DNA from 4 places in the Streptomyces sp. NPDC045778 genome. Region 1 is predicted to be linked to each of the others. Evidence: riboswitches for the same ligand, from Rfam matches in the RefSeq annotation. Region 1 holds a riboswitch; each other region holds the start of a gene.
The links. A riboswitch is a leader RNA that binds a small molecule or an ion and turns the genes downstream of it on or off. The one in region 1 is predicted to bind cyclic di-AMP.
Positions count from the first base shown of each region.

Region 2: linked by a shared signal. The riboswitch ahead of AC07GB_RS22605 (M23 family metallopeptidase) and the one ahead of AC07GB_RS23745 (transglycosylase family protein) in region 1 are both predicted to bind cyclic di-AMP.
Region 3: linked by a shared signal. The riboswitch ahead of AC07GB_RS02770 (M23 family metallopeptidase) and the one ahead of AC07GB_RS23745 (transglycosylase family protein) in region 1 are both predicted to bind cyclic di-AMP.
Region 4: linked by a shared signal. The riboswitch ahead of AC07GB_RS20170 (C40 family peptidase) and the one ahead of AC07GB_RS23745 (transglycosylase family protein) in region 1 are both predicted to bind cyclic di-AMP.

Region 1 covers NZ_JBWKJZ010000019.1:13,662-16,971, reverse strand. The annotation lists gene AC07GB_RS23750 (LysM peptidoglycan-binding domain-containing protein) at 1-1,059, shown strand, start outside; cyclic di-AMP (ydaO/yuaA leader) riboswitch at 1,251-1,436, shown strand; gene AC07GB_RS23745 (transglycosylase family protein) at 1,441-2,193, shown strand; gene eno (phosphopyruvate hydratase) at 2,467-3,310, shown strand, end outside.
Region 2 covers NZ_JBWKJZ010000017.1:129,827-133,136, reverse strand. The annotation lists gene AC07GB_RS22610 (GntR family transcriptional regulator) at 128-802, opposite strand; gene AC07GB_RS22605 (M23 family metallopeptidase) at 1,097-1,942, opposite strand; cyclic di-AMP (ydaO/yuaA leader) riboswitch at 1,955-2,116, opposite strand; gene AC07GB_RS22600 (M16 family metallopeptidase) at 2,357-3,310, opposite strand, start outside.
Region 3 covers NZ_JBWKJZ010000002.1:21,005-24,314, forward strand. The annotation lists gene AC07GB_RS02765 (aldo/keto reductase) at 1-571, opposite strand, end outside; gene AC07GB_RS02770 (M23 family metallopeptidase) at 744-1,925, opposite strand; cyclic di-AMP (ydaO/yuaA leader) riboswitch at 1,937-2,106, opposite strand; gene AC07GB_RS02775 (PP2C family protein-serine/threonine phosphatase) at 2,338-3,310, opposite strand, start outside.
Region 4 covers NZ_JBWKJZ010000014.1:196,355-199,664, forward strand. The annotation lists gene AC07GB_RS20160 (ATP-binding protein) at 160-591, shown strand; gene AC07GB_RS20165 (DUF6328 family protein) at 610-1,128, opposite strand; gene AC07GB_RS20170 (C40 family peptidase) at 1,347-1,823, opposite strand; cyclic di-AMP (ydaO/yuaA leader) riboswitch at 1,827-1,980, opposite strand; gene AC07GB_RS20175 (hypothetical protein) at 2,538-2,843, opposite strand; gene AC07GB_RS20180 (ATP-dependent Clp protease proteolytic subunit) at 2,852-3,310, opposite strand, start outside.

The sequences.
Region 1 (3,310 bases):
TCAGCCATCGCCATCCCGCTGCTCGGCGCGTCGGGCGCGAGCGCCGCGGACGCCGAGACGTGGGACAAGGTCGCGGAGTGCGAGAGCGGTGGCGCGTGGAGCGCCAAGGGCAGCGGCTACTACGGCGGCCTCCAGCTCACCCAGGACACCTGGGAGCGGTACGGCGGCCTCTCCTACGCGCCGAGCGCCGACCAGGCGAGCCGCTCCCAGCAGATCCACGTCGCCGAGAACGTCCTCGCCGCGCGGGGCCCCGACGCCTGGCCGAACTGCGCCCCGGCCGCGGGCCTGGCGAAGGGCGGCGAGGCCGCCGACGTCGACCCGGGCCTGCCGTCGGCCCCGCCGCGCGCGCAGGACTCCGGCGAGTCCGCCGGCTCCCCTGAGTCCGGCAAGGACAAGGACGCGAAGGGCGAGCGCGAGGGAGCCGAGTCCGGCGACGCGGGCACCGCCGAGGACGCGGACGGCTCCGAGAAGGCCGAGAGGCCCGGCGGTTCCGCCGGATCGCGAGACAAGAGTCACGAAACGGACGGCGAGGACGCGGGCGCCGCCCAGGGCGAGAAGGGCGAGAAGGGCGCCGAGGACGCCGAAGGCGGATCGCGCCAGAGCGGCGGCAAGCACCGCAAGCCCGCCGATGAGCCCGGCAAGTCCGCTGCGGACGACAGTGCTTCGCCGGAGGGCTCCGGCGGCGCCACGCCGGGCTCGGACGCCCCGTCCGACGCCTCGTCCGACGAGCGGACCTCCGGCCGCCACCGCGGCGACCGCGCCGACGAGAACGCCTCGTCCGGCGACACCGGCCCCGGCCGTCACGCCTCGCGCGGCGACGCGCGTGAGGTACCCGGCGCCGAGCGCGGCGCGGGCACGTACACGGTCCGCTCCGGCGACAACCTCTCGGCGATCGCGGACAGCCACGACCTTGACGGCGGCTGGACGGATCTGTACGCGGGCAACAAGAAGACCGTCGGCTCCGACCCGGACCTCATCCTCCCCGGTCAGCGGCTCGAACTGAGCGCGGACGCGAAGCGCGAGGCCGTCGAGGACAAGGAGAAGTCGGGCGAAAAGTAGGGCAGTTGCCCGGCGGTTCGCGATGAATGTCCGGTTTAAAGGCGGTGAGAGGCAAGTGAGAGATGGGTCTCAGAAGCCCTGATCGTCTTTGAAATTCGGATGATTGCCTGTCTACGGTCATGACCGCTCGCCACAGCGGGCCCCGCCGGTCGGTACGCCGAATCCTGCCAACGGCCGGACGGGAACAGTCGTCGCTTCGAGCGCCGAAGGCAGGAGCGGGGGACCCAAGGTAAGTGCCGGGCCCGGACGTTGAGCGGTCGTGAGACCGCGGGACGCACGGACACGGCTAGGGGTGAAGTCGCGCGCTAGGACGTGCGGCCGGGCACTCACCCGCCCGAACCCGACAGCTCACCTCGCAGGCGTCGGTGAGGGGATCACTTCATGCTGCGTTCCGGCAAGGGCAAGCACCGCCGTCCGACCAAGCTCGACAAGGCCACTCGCGCCGCCACCGTCGTCGGTGTCACCGGTGCCGCTGTCGCCGCCCCGCTGATGGCGGCCGGCACGGCCAATGCCGCCACTCCCGCCGAGTGGGACCGCGTCGCCGCCTGCGAGTCCGGCGGCAACTGGTCCATCAACACCGGCAACGGCTACTACGGCGGCGTGCAGTTCTCCGCCTCCACCTGGGCCGCGTACGGCGGTACGAAGTACGCGCCGACCGCCGACAAGGCGTCCAAGGCCCAGCAGATCGAGATCGCCGAGAAGGTCCTCGCGGGCCAGGGCAAGGGTGCCTGGCCGAAGTGCGGCGTGGGCCTGTCCAGCTCCCCGTACACCGGCGGCGGCTCCTCCGGCGGCGGCCAGCAGCAGCCGCAGCAGCAGCCGCAGCAGCAGGCCAAGCCGAAGCCGCAGCAGCAGGCCCAGCCGCAGCAGCAGGCCGCTCCCAAGCCGCAGGCGCAGCCGCAGCACCAGCCGCAGCAGGCCGCCCCGCAGGTCGAGAAGAAGACCGTCCAGACCCCGACCGGCAAGGTCGTGAAGAAGGGCGACGGCGAGTACAAGGTCGAGACCGGCGACACCCTGTCCAAGATCGCCCAGGAGCACGACGTCAAGGGCGGCTGGCAGAAGCTGTACCAGCTCAACGACGACATCGTCTCCGACGCCGACTTCATCTACCCGGGCCAGCAGCTGCACCTCAGCTGACCCGCCCCGGCCCCGGCAGCGCCCGGAGCCACCCGCTTACCCGGCTACCGCCCCGGTGCGCGTCCCCCCGCCGCACCGGGGCGGTACCTTTTGGTCCGGTAGTTTGTTTCATGAGGGAACTATCCGCGCCAGGCTCCACCGGCCGTCCGGCCCGTCCATGTGAGGGGCGGTCGGCTGGCCGATGCCCCGGAGCCGGTTAGGCTCGTCTCGCAGGGGCCAGCGCGGCCCCAGTACCCCCGCGTACCCCGCGTCACATCCCAGAAGGAGATGCTCGTGCCGTCCATCGACGTCGTCGTAGCCCGGGAAATCCTGGACTCCCGAGGCAATCCCACGGTCGAGGTCGAGGTCGGCCTCGACGACGGCTCCACCGGCCGTGCCGCCGTCCCCTCCGGCGCCTCCACCGGCGCCTTCGAGGCCATCGAACTCCGCGACGGAGACGCCAACCGCTACGGCGGCAAGGGCGTGGAGAAGGCCGTCCTCGCCGTCATCGAGCAGATCGGCCCGGAGCTGGTCGGCTACGACGCCACCGAGCAGCGCCTGATCGACCAGGCCATGTTCGACCTGGACGCCACGGACAACAAGGGCTCCCTCGGCGCCAACGCCATCCTCGGCGTCTCGCTCGCCGTGGCCCACGCCGCGTCCGAGGCCTCCGACCTGCCGCTCTTCCGTTACCTCGGCGGTCCGAACGCGCACCTGCTGCCGGTGCCGATGATGAACATCCTGAACGGCGGGTCCCACGCGGACTCCAACGTCGACATCCAGGAGTTCATGATCGCCCCGATCGGCGCGGAGTCCTTCTCCGAGGCCCTGCGCTGGGGCGCCGAGGTCTACCACACGCTGAAGAAGGTCCTGAAGAACAAGGGCCTGTCCACCGGCCTCGGCGACGAGGGCGGCTTCGCGCCGAACCTGGAGTCGAACCGCGCGGCCCTCGACCTCATCGTCGAGGCCATCAAGCAGGCCGGTTACGTGCCCGGCGAGCAGATCGCGCTCGCGCTCGACGTCGCCGCGTCCGAGTTCTACAAGGACGGCGTCTACGAGTTCGAGGGCAAGTCCCGCTCGGCCGCCGAGATGACCGACTACTACGCCGAGCTGGTCTCCGCGTACCCGCTGGTCTCCA
Region 2 (3,310 bases), on a different contig from region 1:
GGGGAATTCCCACTCCGGTGTGCCGGGCTTTCACAGACACCGCGTATGACGTCCGGTACGCGTTGGTACGCACGTCCCGTATACGAGTCCTGTGTACGGGGTACGAGTCCTGTGTACGGGGTCCCTGTTAATTCCGTACGCCCACTTTGTTGACGGCGTGTTGCGAACCCCTCACACGCCCGGCGCGCGGCCGGTACGCGGACGCCGCGCGCTCGGCGTGCAGAAGCGTGAGCGCGCGGGCCCGGTCCGCGTCCTGGCGGGCGACCGCGTCGACGACCGCGCCGTGCCCCGCCCACAGCTCCGTGGCCGCGACCGGGGCGTCCGCCACGTACATCCAGGCGACCTTGTGGCGCAGCTGCGTGAGCAGGGCGATGAGGCCGGGGCTCGCGGAGGCCTGGGTGAGCGTCTCGTGGAACCAGCCGTCGAGCGAGCGCAGGTCCTCGCCGCCGCCGCGCCGGGCCCGCTCCTGGCCGAGCCGCACGAGGCCGCGCAGGACCTTCAGATGGGCGTCGGTGCGGCGCTGCGCCGCGCGGGCGGCCGCCAGTGGCTCCAGGAGCGTGCGGACCTCCAGGAGGTCGGCGGCGTCCTGCTCGGTCGGCTCGGCGACGCAGGCGCCCGCGTGCCTGCGGGTGACCACGAAGCCCTCGGCCTCCAGGGTACGCAGGGCCTCGCGCACGGGGACGCGCGAGACGCCGTAGCGGCGGGCGAGGAGTTCTTCGGTGAGCCGCGTGCCGCGTTCGTAGACACCGGAGACGATGTCGTCCCGGATGGCCGTGCAGACCGAGTGCGCGGGAACGCGCATGACGGACCTCCGCTTTAATGCCCGGGAAACGCGTCGCGCGACGCGTTGACGACGCTGGTGCGGCGACTCTTTGGTCGGTGCATGGACGGCCGCTGTATGGCCGCCGTATGGACGTGGTCACTACGGACTCTATTGCAGATGGCCGCGTTTTCCGATGGGGCGTCGGAATCCATGGATATCTTTTGGCCAAAGGTGTGCGCCGCGGCCCGCCGACAGCGAAAGCCCCGGCTCGGTGAGCCGGGGCTTTCGGGAAGTGCGCGGGGCGCGGCGGACGCTCGCGCCGCGGGCGGAGCGTCAGACGCTCACGCCGTGGGAGCGCAGGTACGCGATCGGGTCGATGTCCGAGCCGTAGTCGGCGCCGGTGCGGGCCTCGAAGTGCAGGTGCGGACCGGAGGAGTTGCCGGTGGACCCGGAGAGGCCGATCTGCTGGCCCGGGGTGACGGTCTGGCCGACGGTGACGCCGAGGGACGACAGGTGGCCATACTGGGTGTACGTGCCGTCGTTCATCTTGATCACGACGTTGTTGCCGTAGGCGCCGCCCCAGCCCGCCTCGACGACGGTGCCCGCGCCGACCGCCTGCACCGAGGTGCCGGACGCGGCGTGGAAGTCGATGCCGGTGTGGCTGCCGGAGGACCACATGCCGCCGCCGGCCTTGTAGGAGGTGGAGACGTACGAGCCGGCGACCGGGGCGACGTAGGCGTTCAGGCGCTTGCGCTCGGCGTCGCGGGCGGCGCGCTCGCGGGCCCGCTCCTTGGCCTCCTTCGCCGCCTTGACCCTGGCCTTGGCCTCGGCCTCCTTCTTCGCCTTCTCCTTGGCGGCGGCCTCGGCCTTGCGCTTCTGCTCGGCGGCCTTCTGGCGCGCGGCCTCTTCCGCCTTCTTCTGGGCGGCGGCGTCGTTGGCGGCCTGCTTCTGGGCGGCGGCCTGGGCGTCGATCTCGTCGGCCAGCGTGTCGTTGATGGCGATGGCCTGCGTGAGGCCGGTGCTCGCCTGGTCCGCGGAGGCGTCGGCGGCGAGCGCGGGAGCGGCGAGGCCCGAGATGACACCCGTGGTGGTGAGGGCGGCGACGCCCGCGGCGCTCGCGGTCGTGCGCGAGATGCGGCTCGGGCGGCGGTGCTTGCCGGTCGGGCGGATGAGCGCCATGAAGCGGCTGGTCCTTTCCTTCCTTCTCGCCTACCGGGTTAGCTGACGGGTTCGGAGCAGGAAGGTCTCCTACGGACTCCTCGCCTCGCGGCAAGGGGACCGATTCACCCCAGGGACGTGTGGGTCCCCGGCTCCCCTGGCTCACGCCGTACGGGGACTCGGCGATGACTGTCCGGTGCCACGGACGCGGCGTAGTGCCTGACGGACAGCCGCACTGACGCTAAACGCCTCATCTTTCAATCGACAAACGGATCCTGCCTTTTGTAGCGCACGCCACACGGCAGACACCCAACCTCCATGTCAATTCGGACATATGGCAGCATGCAGGGACCCCGGAGGCTTCCTGAGCCTCCGGGGTCCCTTGAGTTACGAGGCGTTCGTGCCGATATGCCCGCCGGGGCGGGTGCGCGGCAATCAGCCGGTGACGACCGTCACTTCACCGATGCCGAGGGCTCGCACGGGCTCCTCGATCTGCGCGGCGTCACCGACGAGCACCGTCACCAGGCGGTCGCTCGGGAACGCGCTCACGACGGCCGCGGTGGCCTCCACGGTGCCGGTCCCGGCCAACTGCCGGTACAGGCTCGCCTGGAAGTCGTCCGGCAGCTCCTGCTCGACCTGGTCGGCGAGCGTCGCGGCGACGGCGGCGGCCGTCTCGTACTTCAGCGGGGCCACGCCCACCAGGTTCTGCACGGCGACGTCGCGCTCGGCGTCCGTGAGGCCCTCGGCGGCGAGGGTGCGAAGGACCTTCCACAGGTCGTCGAGGGCCGGGCCCGTGTTCGGCGTGTCCACGGAGCCGCTGATGGCCAGCATGGCGACGCCCGGGGCGCCCTCCGGGGACCGCGGCGCCGCGGAGCGCAGCACCTGGCTGAAGGCGCGCACGCCGTACGTGTATCCCTTCTCCTCGCGCAGGACGCGGTCCAGGCGCGAGGTGAGGGTGCCGCCCAGGCAGTACGTGCCGAGGACCTGCGCCGGCCAGACGATGTCGTGCCGGTCCGCGCCCACGCGGCCGATGAGGAGCTGCGTCTGGACGGCGCCGGGGCGGTCCACGATGACGACGCGCCCGGTGTCGTCGGCGGTCACCTGGGGCATCACGTGCGGCTCGGCCGACCCGCCCGTCCAGGCGCCGAGGGTGTCGGTGAGGACGGCGTCGAGGTCCGTGCCGGTGAGGTCGCCCACCACGACGGCGGTGGCCGTGGCGGGGCGCACGTGCTTCTCGTAGAAGGCGCGTACGGCCGCGGAGTCGATGGCGGCGACCGTCTCCTCGGTGCCCTGGCGCGGGCGCGACATGCGCGAGGTGGCCGGGAAGAGCTGCTTGGCCAGCTCCTTGGCGGCGCGGCGCGCGGGGTTGGCGGTCTCGTGCGGGATCTC
Region 3 (3,310 bases), on a different contig from region 1:
TGTCGCGCGAGACGAGGTTGTAGTGCGGCTGGAGCGCCACGTACCGCACGAGGCCCTCGCGGTCGGAGAAGTCGAGGGACTCCTGGAGGCGCTCGGCGGTGATGTTCGACGCGGCGATCGCGCGCACCTTGCCGGACCGCACCAGGTCGTCGAGGGCGGTGATGAACTCCTCGACGGGCACCGACGGGTCGTCGTAGTGCGTGTAGTACAGGTCGATGTAGTCCGTGCCGAGGCGGCGCAGCGACTCCTCGGCGCCGGCCTTGATGGTGCTCGCGGAGAGGCCCTTGTAGTCGGGCAGCGCGCCGACCTTGGTGGCGACCACGACGTCGGCGCGGTTGCCACGCGCGGCCATCCACTGCCCGAGGACGGTCTCGGACTCGCCGCCCTTGTTGCCGGGCACCCAGAAGGAGTAGGCGTCGGCGGTGTCTATGAAGTTTCCGCCCGCGGCGGCGTAGGCGTCGAGGACGGCGAAGGACTGGTCCTTATCGGCGGTCCAGCCGAAGACGTTGCCACCGAGGGCGAGCGGGAAGACTTCGAGGTCGGACGATCCCAGAGGGCGAAGAGTGGTCATACGGGGGCCAACGTCCTTGTGGAGTTGGGAATTCCGGCGGGAGGCGGCCGTTTTCGGCTGAAGGACGTGACCGGCGGCCCTGGCGTCGGGGGGTCGTCGCCAGGACCGCCGGAGTCGGAGGGGCCCACGCGGGCAGCGGCCGCGCGGTGCCAGGGGTCAGGGGTTCAGCGGTTCACGGGTTCAGGCCCTTGTCCCGCAGCCAGGCCAGCGGGTCGATGGTCGCGCCGCCGCTCGTCTTGACCTCCAGGTGGAGGTGCACCCCGGTGACGTTGCCCGTTCCGCCCATGCGGCCGATGACGTCGCCCGTGCTGACCTTCTGGCCCACGCTGACGCCGAGCGAGGACTGGTGGCAGTACCAGATCTGGGTGCCGTCCTCCAGCTCCAGGACCGTGCGGTAGCCGTACGCGCCCGCCCAGCCCGCCTCCTTGATGGTGCCGGAGTGGACGGCCTTGAGCGGGCTGCCGCTGGAGCCCGCGAAGTCGAGGCCGGTGTGGTGGCCGGAGGACCACATGGCGCCGGAGTCGCCGAAGTGGGAGGTCAGGACGTACGAGGAGGCAGGGAGGGTGAAGCTCTTGGCGAGCTTCGCGAGGCGCTCGGCCTCGCGCTTCTTGCGGGCCGCCTCCTCCTTCTTCCGCTTCTCCTCGGCGGCCTTGGCCTTCACCTGGGCCTCGGCCTTGTCCTGCTGGGCCGTGGCGGTCGCGGCGGCCTTCGCGACGGCCGCGTCCTCGGCCTGTCTGCGCTGCGCGTCGTCCGCCCGGTGGCGCTGGTTCTCGGCCTGCTGGAGGATGCGGGCCCGCAGGGCCTCGCCCGCGTCCGTGGTGCCCTGCTGGGCGTCGGCGTCGGTGACGCCCGCGGAGCTGAGCGGGGCGGCGGCCGCGGCGGTGGCCGGCTCCGCCGCGGCGTCGCCGTCGACCAGGGAGCCGACGCCGGGCAGCGAGTCCGCGACGGACGCCATGTCCGGCAGGGAGATGGAGACGGGCGGCTTGCCGCCCTGCGCGGTGGCGATGCCGCCCGCGCCGACGGCGGCGATGACGCCGACGCCGAGGACGGTGGAGCTGCGGGCGAGGCCGCCGCCGCCTTTCTTGTGGATGCGGTGCTTGCCGCGCACGGGGCGGACGGTCTCCGCCGTGGGGTTCCACTCCTCCCAGGAGGCCGGGGGCTCCTGGGTGGCGTAACCGGCGTAACCGGCATGCCCGGCATGCCCGGCGTGCCCGGCGGGTGCGGAGGAGGTGGCGTAGTCGGCGAACCCGGTGTGTCCCCCGGGTCCTTCGCCGCCGTCACCACCGACACCGCCCTCGGTGAGACTGCCGTTCGGTATGCAGAGCGCTTCTGGGGCAGGCCGGTTGGACGCCACGGGGGCGCACTCCTTTCCTTCCTTCTCGCCTACCGGGTTAGCTGACGGGTTCGGAGCAGGAAGGTCTCCTACGGCCGCTCCTCGCGGACGGCGGATACGGGTCCGCGTACACGAGAGGCGTCCGATTCACCCCAAGATGGTGGTTCCCCGGCTCCCTTGCGGGATTAGGCGCGTGCGCGCGGAGCCGCCGGGTGTGACGGCTGGGACGACCGCGCTGCGTTATCGAACGTTAATAGACAGCGGGTCGGTATTCCAAGCTGTTCGGGTTGATCGTTAACGCTTACGCCACGAACACAACGGGACATCAGGGTTGCGAATAGGGCGAGTTGAGCACGCGCCATGACCCAGCGCAGCCGAATCGATCTCCATCCGGAGGTGACGGGGCATCAGTTGCGCTGCGCTGGGGCCCGGATCAGTCACGGGGTGTGACGGGCCGTCGTACGGCGAGGAGCGCCATGTCGTCGTTGGCGCCGCCGCCGGTGTGGTCGACGACCTCGGCGACGAGGGTGGACAGGAGCGCGTCGGGGGCGTCCGCGCCCGAGAAGACGCGGCCGCCGAGCCGGATCGCGGGGTCGAAGAAGACGCCTCGCGCGTCCCGGGCCTCGCTGAGCCCGTCGGTGTAGAGCAGCAGCGTGGAGCCGGGCGGGAAGTCGGTCTCGTCCGCGCGGTCGGGCCAGGCGCCGAGGTCGCCCATGCCGAGCGGCAGGGCGGGTTCGGCGGGCGAGAGCACGCACAGGCGTCCGTCGGCGCGCAGCAGCAGCGGCTCGGGGTGGCCGCGGTTGACGAGCCGTACGGTCCCGCCGCCGCGCGGGATCTCCGCGAGGACGGCCGTGGTGAACCCTTCGAAGGCGTCCAGCCCGTCGCGCCGCGTGCCCTCGCGCGCGAGGGCACGCTCCAGGCGCTGCGCCACGGCCTCCAGGGTGGCCTCCTGCTCGGCGGCCTCGCGGAAGGCGCCGATGACGACGGCGACGGCGGCCACCGCGCCCATGCCCTTTCCGCGTACGTCGCCGACGACGAGCCGTACGCCGTGCGGGGTGTCCTGCACGGCGTACAGGTCGCCGCCGATGAAGGCGCCGGCCTGCGCGGCCTCGTAGCGGGCGGCGACGTCGAGGCCGCCGATGCGCGGGTCCGGCTGCGGCAGGACGGCCCGCTGCGCGGCCTCGGCGATGGAGCGGGCGGAGGCGAGGCGGGCGTCGCCGCGGCGCACGACGCGGTTGATGACGACGGCGAGGGCGCCGACGGTGAGCATGGTGACGAAGGAGGTGACGACCTCGACGTCCACGCCCGCGTGGTTGTCGATGCGCAGGGCGAGCACGGCCACGCAGGACACGGCGGCCGTCGCCACGGTGGTGGCGAGCGAGAAGAACGGGGCCGCGATGAGGGGC
Region 4 (3,310 bases), on a different contig from region 1:
CCGCTTCGAGCGACAGATATATGCACATCTCGGTGGATCGGCGGGCGCGGCCCTCGCGAGAGTGGCAATCTGGCGCGAAGCACCAGCTCCGGGACGATCCTCGAGTACTTCCGCCACGCGTCGGAAGTACGGTCCCGGTGGGAAAGGGACGGCGCCGTCATGGCAGACCACCAGGAAGCATCAGTCACCCTGCCGAGCGACCCTGTCTCGGTCTCCACCGCCCGCAGGTACGTCGGGGACATCCTGACCGAGTGGGGCCTTCCGGCCGACGCCGACGTGGCCGACACCGTGCGGCTCATCGTCTCCGAGCTGGCCACCAACGCGGTGCAGCACACCCTCGGCCTCTCGCCCACCTTCACCGTGGACGTCCGGCTCGACCGCGACGAGCGGCTGCGCATCGGCGTCACGGACAGCCACCCGCGTTTCCCCAAGCGGCTGCCCGCCGCCGTCCAGCAGGACAACGGCAGAGGCATGGTCATCGTCCGCTGGCTCGCCGCCGAGTGCGGCGGCAGACTCACGGTCTGCCCCACGGACGAGGGCGGCAAGACCGTGTGGATCACGCTGCCGTGGTCGGTGCCGGTGCAGAGCTGACGCTCCCGCCGCGCGGGGTCAGCGCCGCCGGTCCGTGCGGCCGACGAGGCGGGGCAGCACGCCCCACAGCCCCCCGCACACCAGGAACGTGCCCACGGCCGCCAAAATGCCGTCCGTGCGGCCCACGGCCACGTCGACGACGAGCAGGACGGACCCGGTGAGCGCGAGCACGAGGACCGCGAGCCCGGTGGCGGCGAGTCGCGAGGACACCTGCACGATCAGTGGTTTGGCGCCGCGCCCGAACAGGGTGCGGTGCACCGCGGCGGGCGCCGTGAACAGCGCGGCAGCGAGCACCGCGAGCAGCAGCGTGATGACGTACGTGGCGCGCTGCACGGAGTCGAGGGTGGGGAAGCGTGGCGTGAAGGCGAGGGTGAGCAGGAACGCGAAGAGGATCTGCACACCGGTCTGGGTGACCCGCAGTTCCTGGAGCAGTTCGGAGAAGTTGCGGTCGGCCCGCTCCAGCGGGGTCTCGTTGCGCGTGTGCCGGGAACCGGTCGGTCTGGTCGTGCCCGTGGCATGGGGGTGATGGTCGGCCATGGTCCACGAGTATCCGCATGGGGCCGCTCCACTCCCGTCCTGACGGCGGGGCCGGCCGGGTGACGTCGGCGGGGGCGCTGTCGCGGCCCGTCGTCCGGGCCGCCGTCGGGGGTGGTGCCGCCGTCCGGGCCCTGACCGGACGGCGGCGAAAGGTGCTGGTGGAGCCCTGTGCGGGCGACGGCGCGGGCCCTGAGAAAGGCCGCCGCCCGCGGGCCGGGTCAGCGGACCCGGCCGTACCAGACCTGGTTGGTCCAGATCTTTTCGAGCCGCACCACGGTGCCTCGCTTCGGGGCGTGCCAGATCTTGCCCTTACCGGCGTATATGCCGACGTGGTAGACGTTCCGGCCGGAGTGGAAGAACACCAGGTCCCCGCGGGTGCGGCTGGCGGAGGACACCTTGCGGGTCTTGTTGTACTGCTGCTGGGCGGTGCGGGGCAGCTTCTTGCCCACGCGCTTGTACGAGTAGAGCGTCAGTCCGGAGCAGTCGAACCGGTTCGGTCCGACCGCGCCGTAGCGGTACGGGGAGCCCTTCTTGGACGCCGCGACCTTGAGCGCCTTGGTCCCGTGCGAGGTGGCCGCTTGTGCTTCCCCCGTGAGTCCGGGGGCCACGAGGGTGCCGCCCACGGCGGCGAGGGTGAGAGCCGAAGCCGTACTGGCCCTCGTCAGCAGCGACGGAACACGATGCAGCGCAGTCATGCGCAACCCTTCGTCAGCCGCCTGTGAAGGATGACCTGTCGGGTTCGGGCAGGCGAAGATGCCCGGCCGCGCGATGCGACTTCACCCCAAGGGCCTTCCGGACTTGCCGGACGGCCCGCCTTGCTGGGTCCTCCACTCCTGCCGGTGCACAGATGTCGACCGGGCATCCGGGCGGCGGCAGGACTCGGCGTCCGCTCGGATCGCCCCGCCGCCTGTGGCGGGGGCTTGTCGTCGGAAGGGATCTTCACCCGAGAGAGGCGAAAAAGCCGAGCCGGATCAGCGGTATGTGAGGCTCCTCACGGCTGACCCGTTCCGGTGGACAACGGCCGAATAGGGTCTAGGTCACACTCGGAGATGATTGCCCCATCAGCGCCGGAACGCCCGAATCCGGCTGTGGTGTAAGGGAGTTGCGCGACTTCGGGGGTCCGCCGGGACGATCGCCGATTACGCAGAAGGGGCGATCATCTCTGGTCATCTCCGGGGCAACCCCGGACTCGGGCCGACATCCGCGCACACCGGCAACGGACGGATGGCGCGGGCGCGCTGGGTCCGGGGCGCGTTCCACGGTGTCAGATGCGACCGGCGCACCGGGCTGCCAGGCCGAAAACGGAATGAGGTCTGGCTGGAAGTGTGGCACGGGACACACGGTCATGGGGGGTGAATCGGACTGAATCATGACGGACCCTCATCGTGTCGCCGGCGCCGGGCCCTCGGTCAATGCCCCGTCGGTGGCGGCATCGTCACGCGCGCGGCGCGCCGCTCGCCGTCCAGGACGCGCAGCGCACGCGCGAGCGTCGGCGCGTGCACCTCGCTCTCCCCACGCTGATGCATGAGCGCCAGCGCGTCCCGCAGTTCGGTCGCCCGGGTGACCAGCGCCTGCGCGGCGCGCAGGCCGCCGTAGGTGTGCTCGGCGCGGGCCGGGTTGATCCGGCCGAGGAGGTCGAGGACCGCCAGATAGGCGTCGACGAGGTCGCCCTCGGCGCGGGTCAGCGCGGGCAGCGGCGGCAGTTCCGGAAGCACCCCCCGCCTCACTCCGCGTCCGGGCGCGCGGCCTTGCGGCTCGGGACGACCCGGTCCACCAGACCGTAGGCGAGGGCGGCTTCGGCGTCGAGCACCGTGTCCCGCTCGATGTCCGCCGAGACCTGCCCGGGCGTACGCCCGGTGTGCCGGACGAGCATCTCCTCCAGGAGCGCGCGGGTGCGCCGCAGTTCCTCCGCCCGGATGCTCAGGTCGGTCGGCTGGCCGCGCACCGGCTCGGGCAGCGCGGGCTGCTGGAGCAGCACCCGGGCGCCGGGCAGGATCGCCCGCTTGCCGGGTGTGCCCGCGGCGAGCAGCACCGCGGCGGCGGACGCGGCCTGCCCGAGGCAGACCGTCTCCACCTCGCAGGAGGCGTACGCCAGCGTGTCGTAGATCGCCGTGGTGGCGCTGAAGTCGCCGCCGGGGGAGTTGATGTACAGCGAGATGTCCCGGTCCGGCGCCGCGTGCTC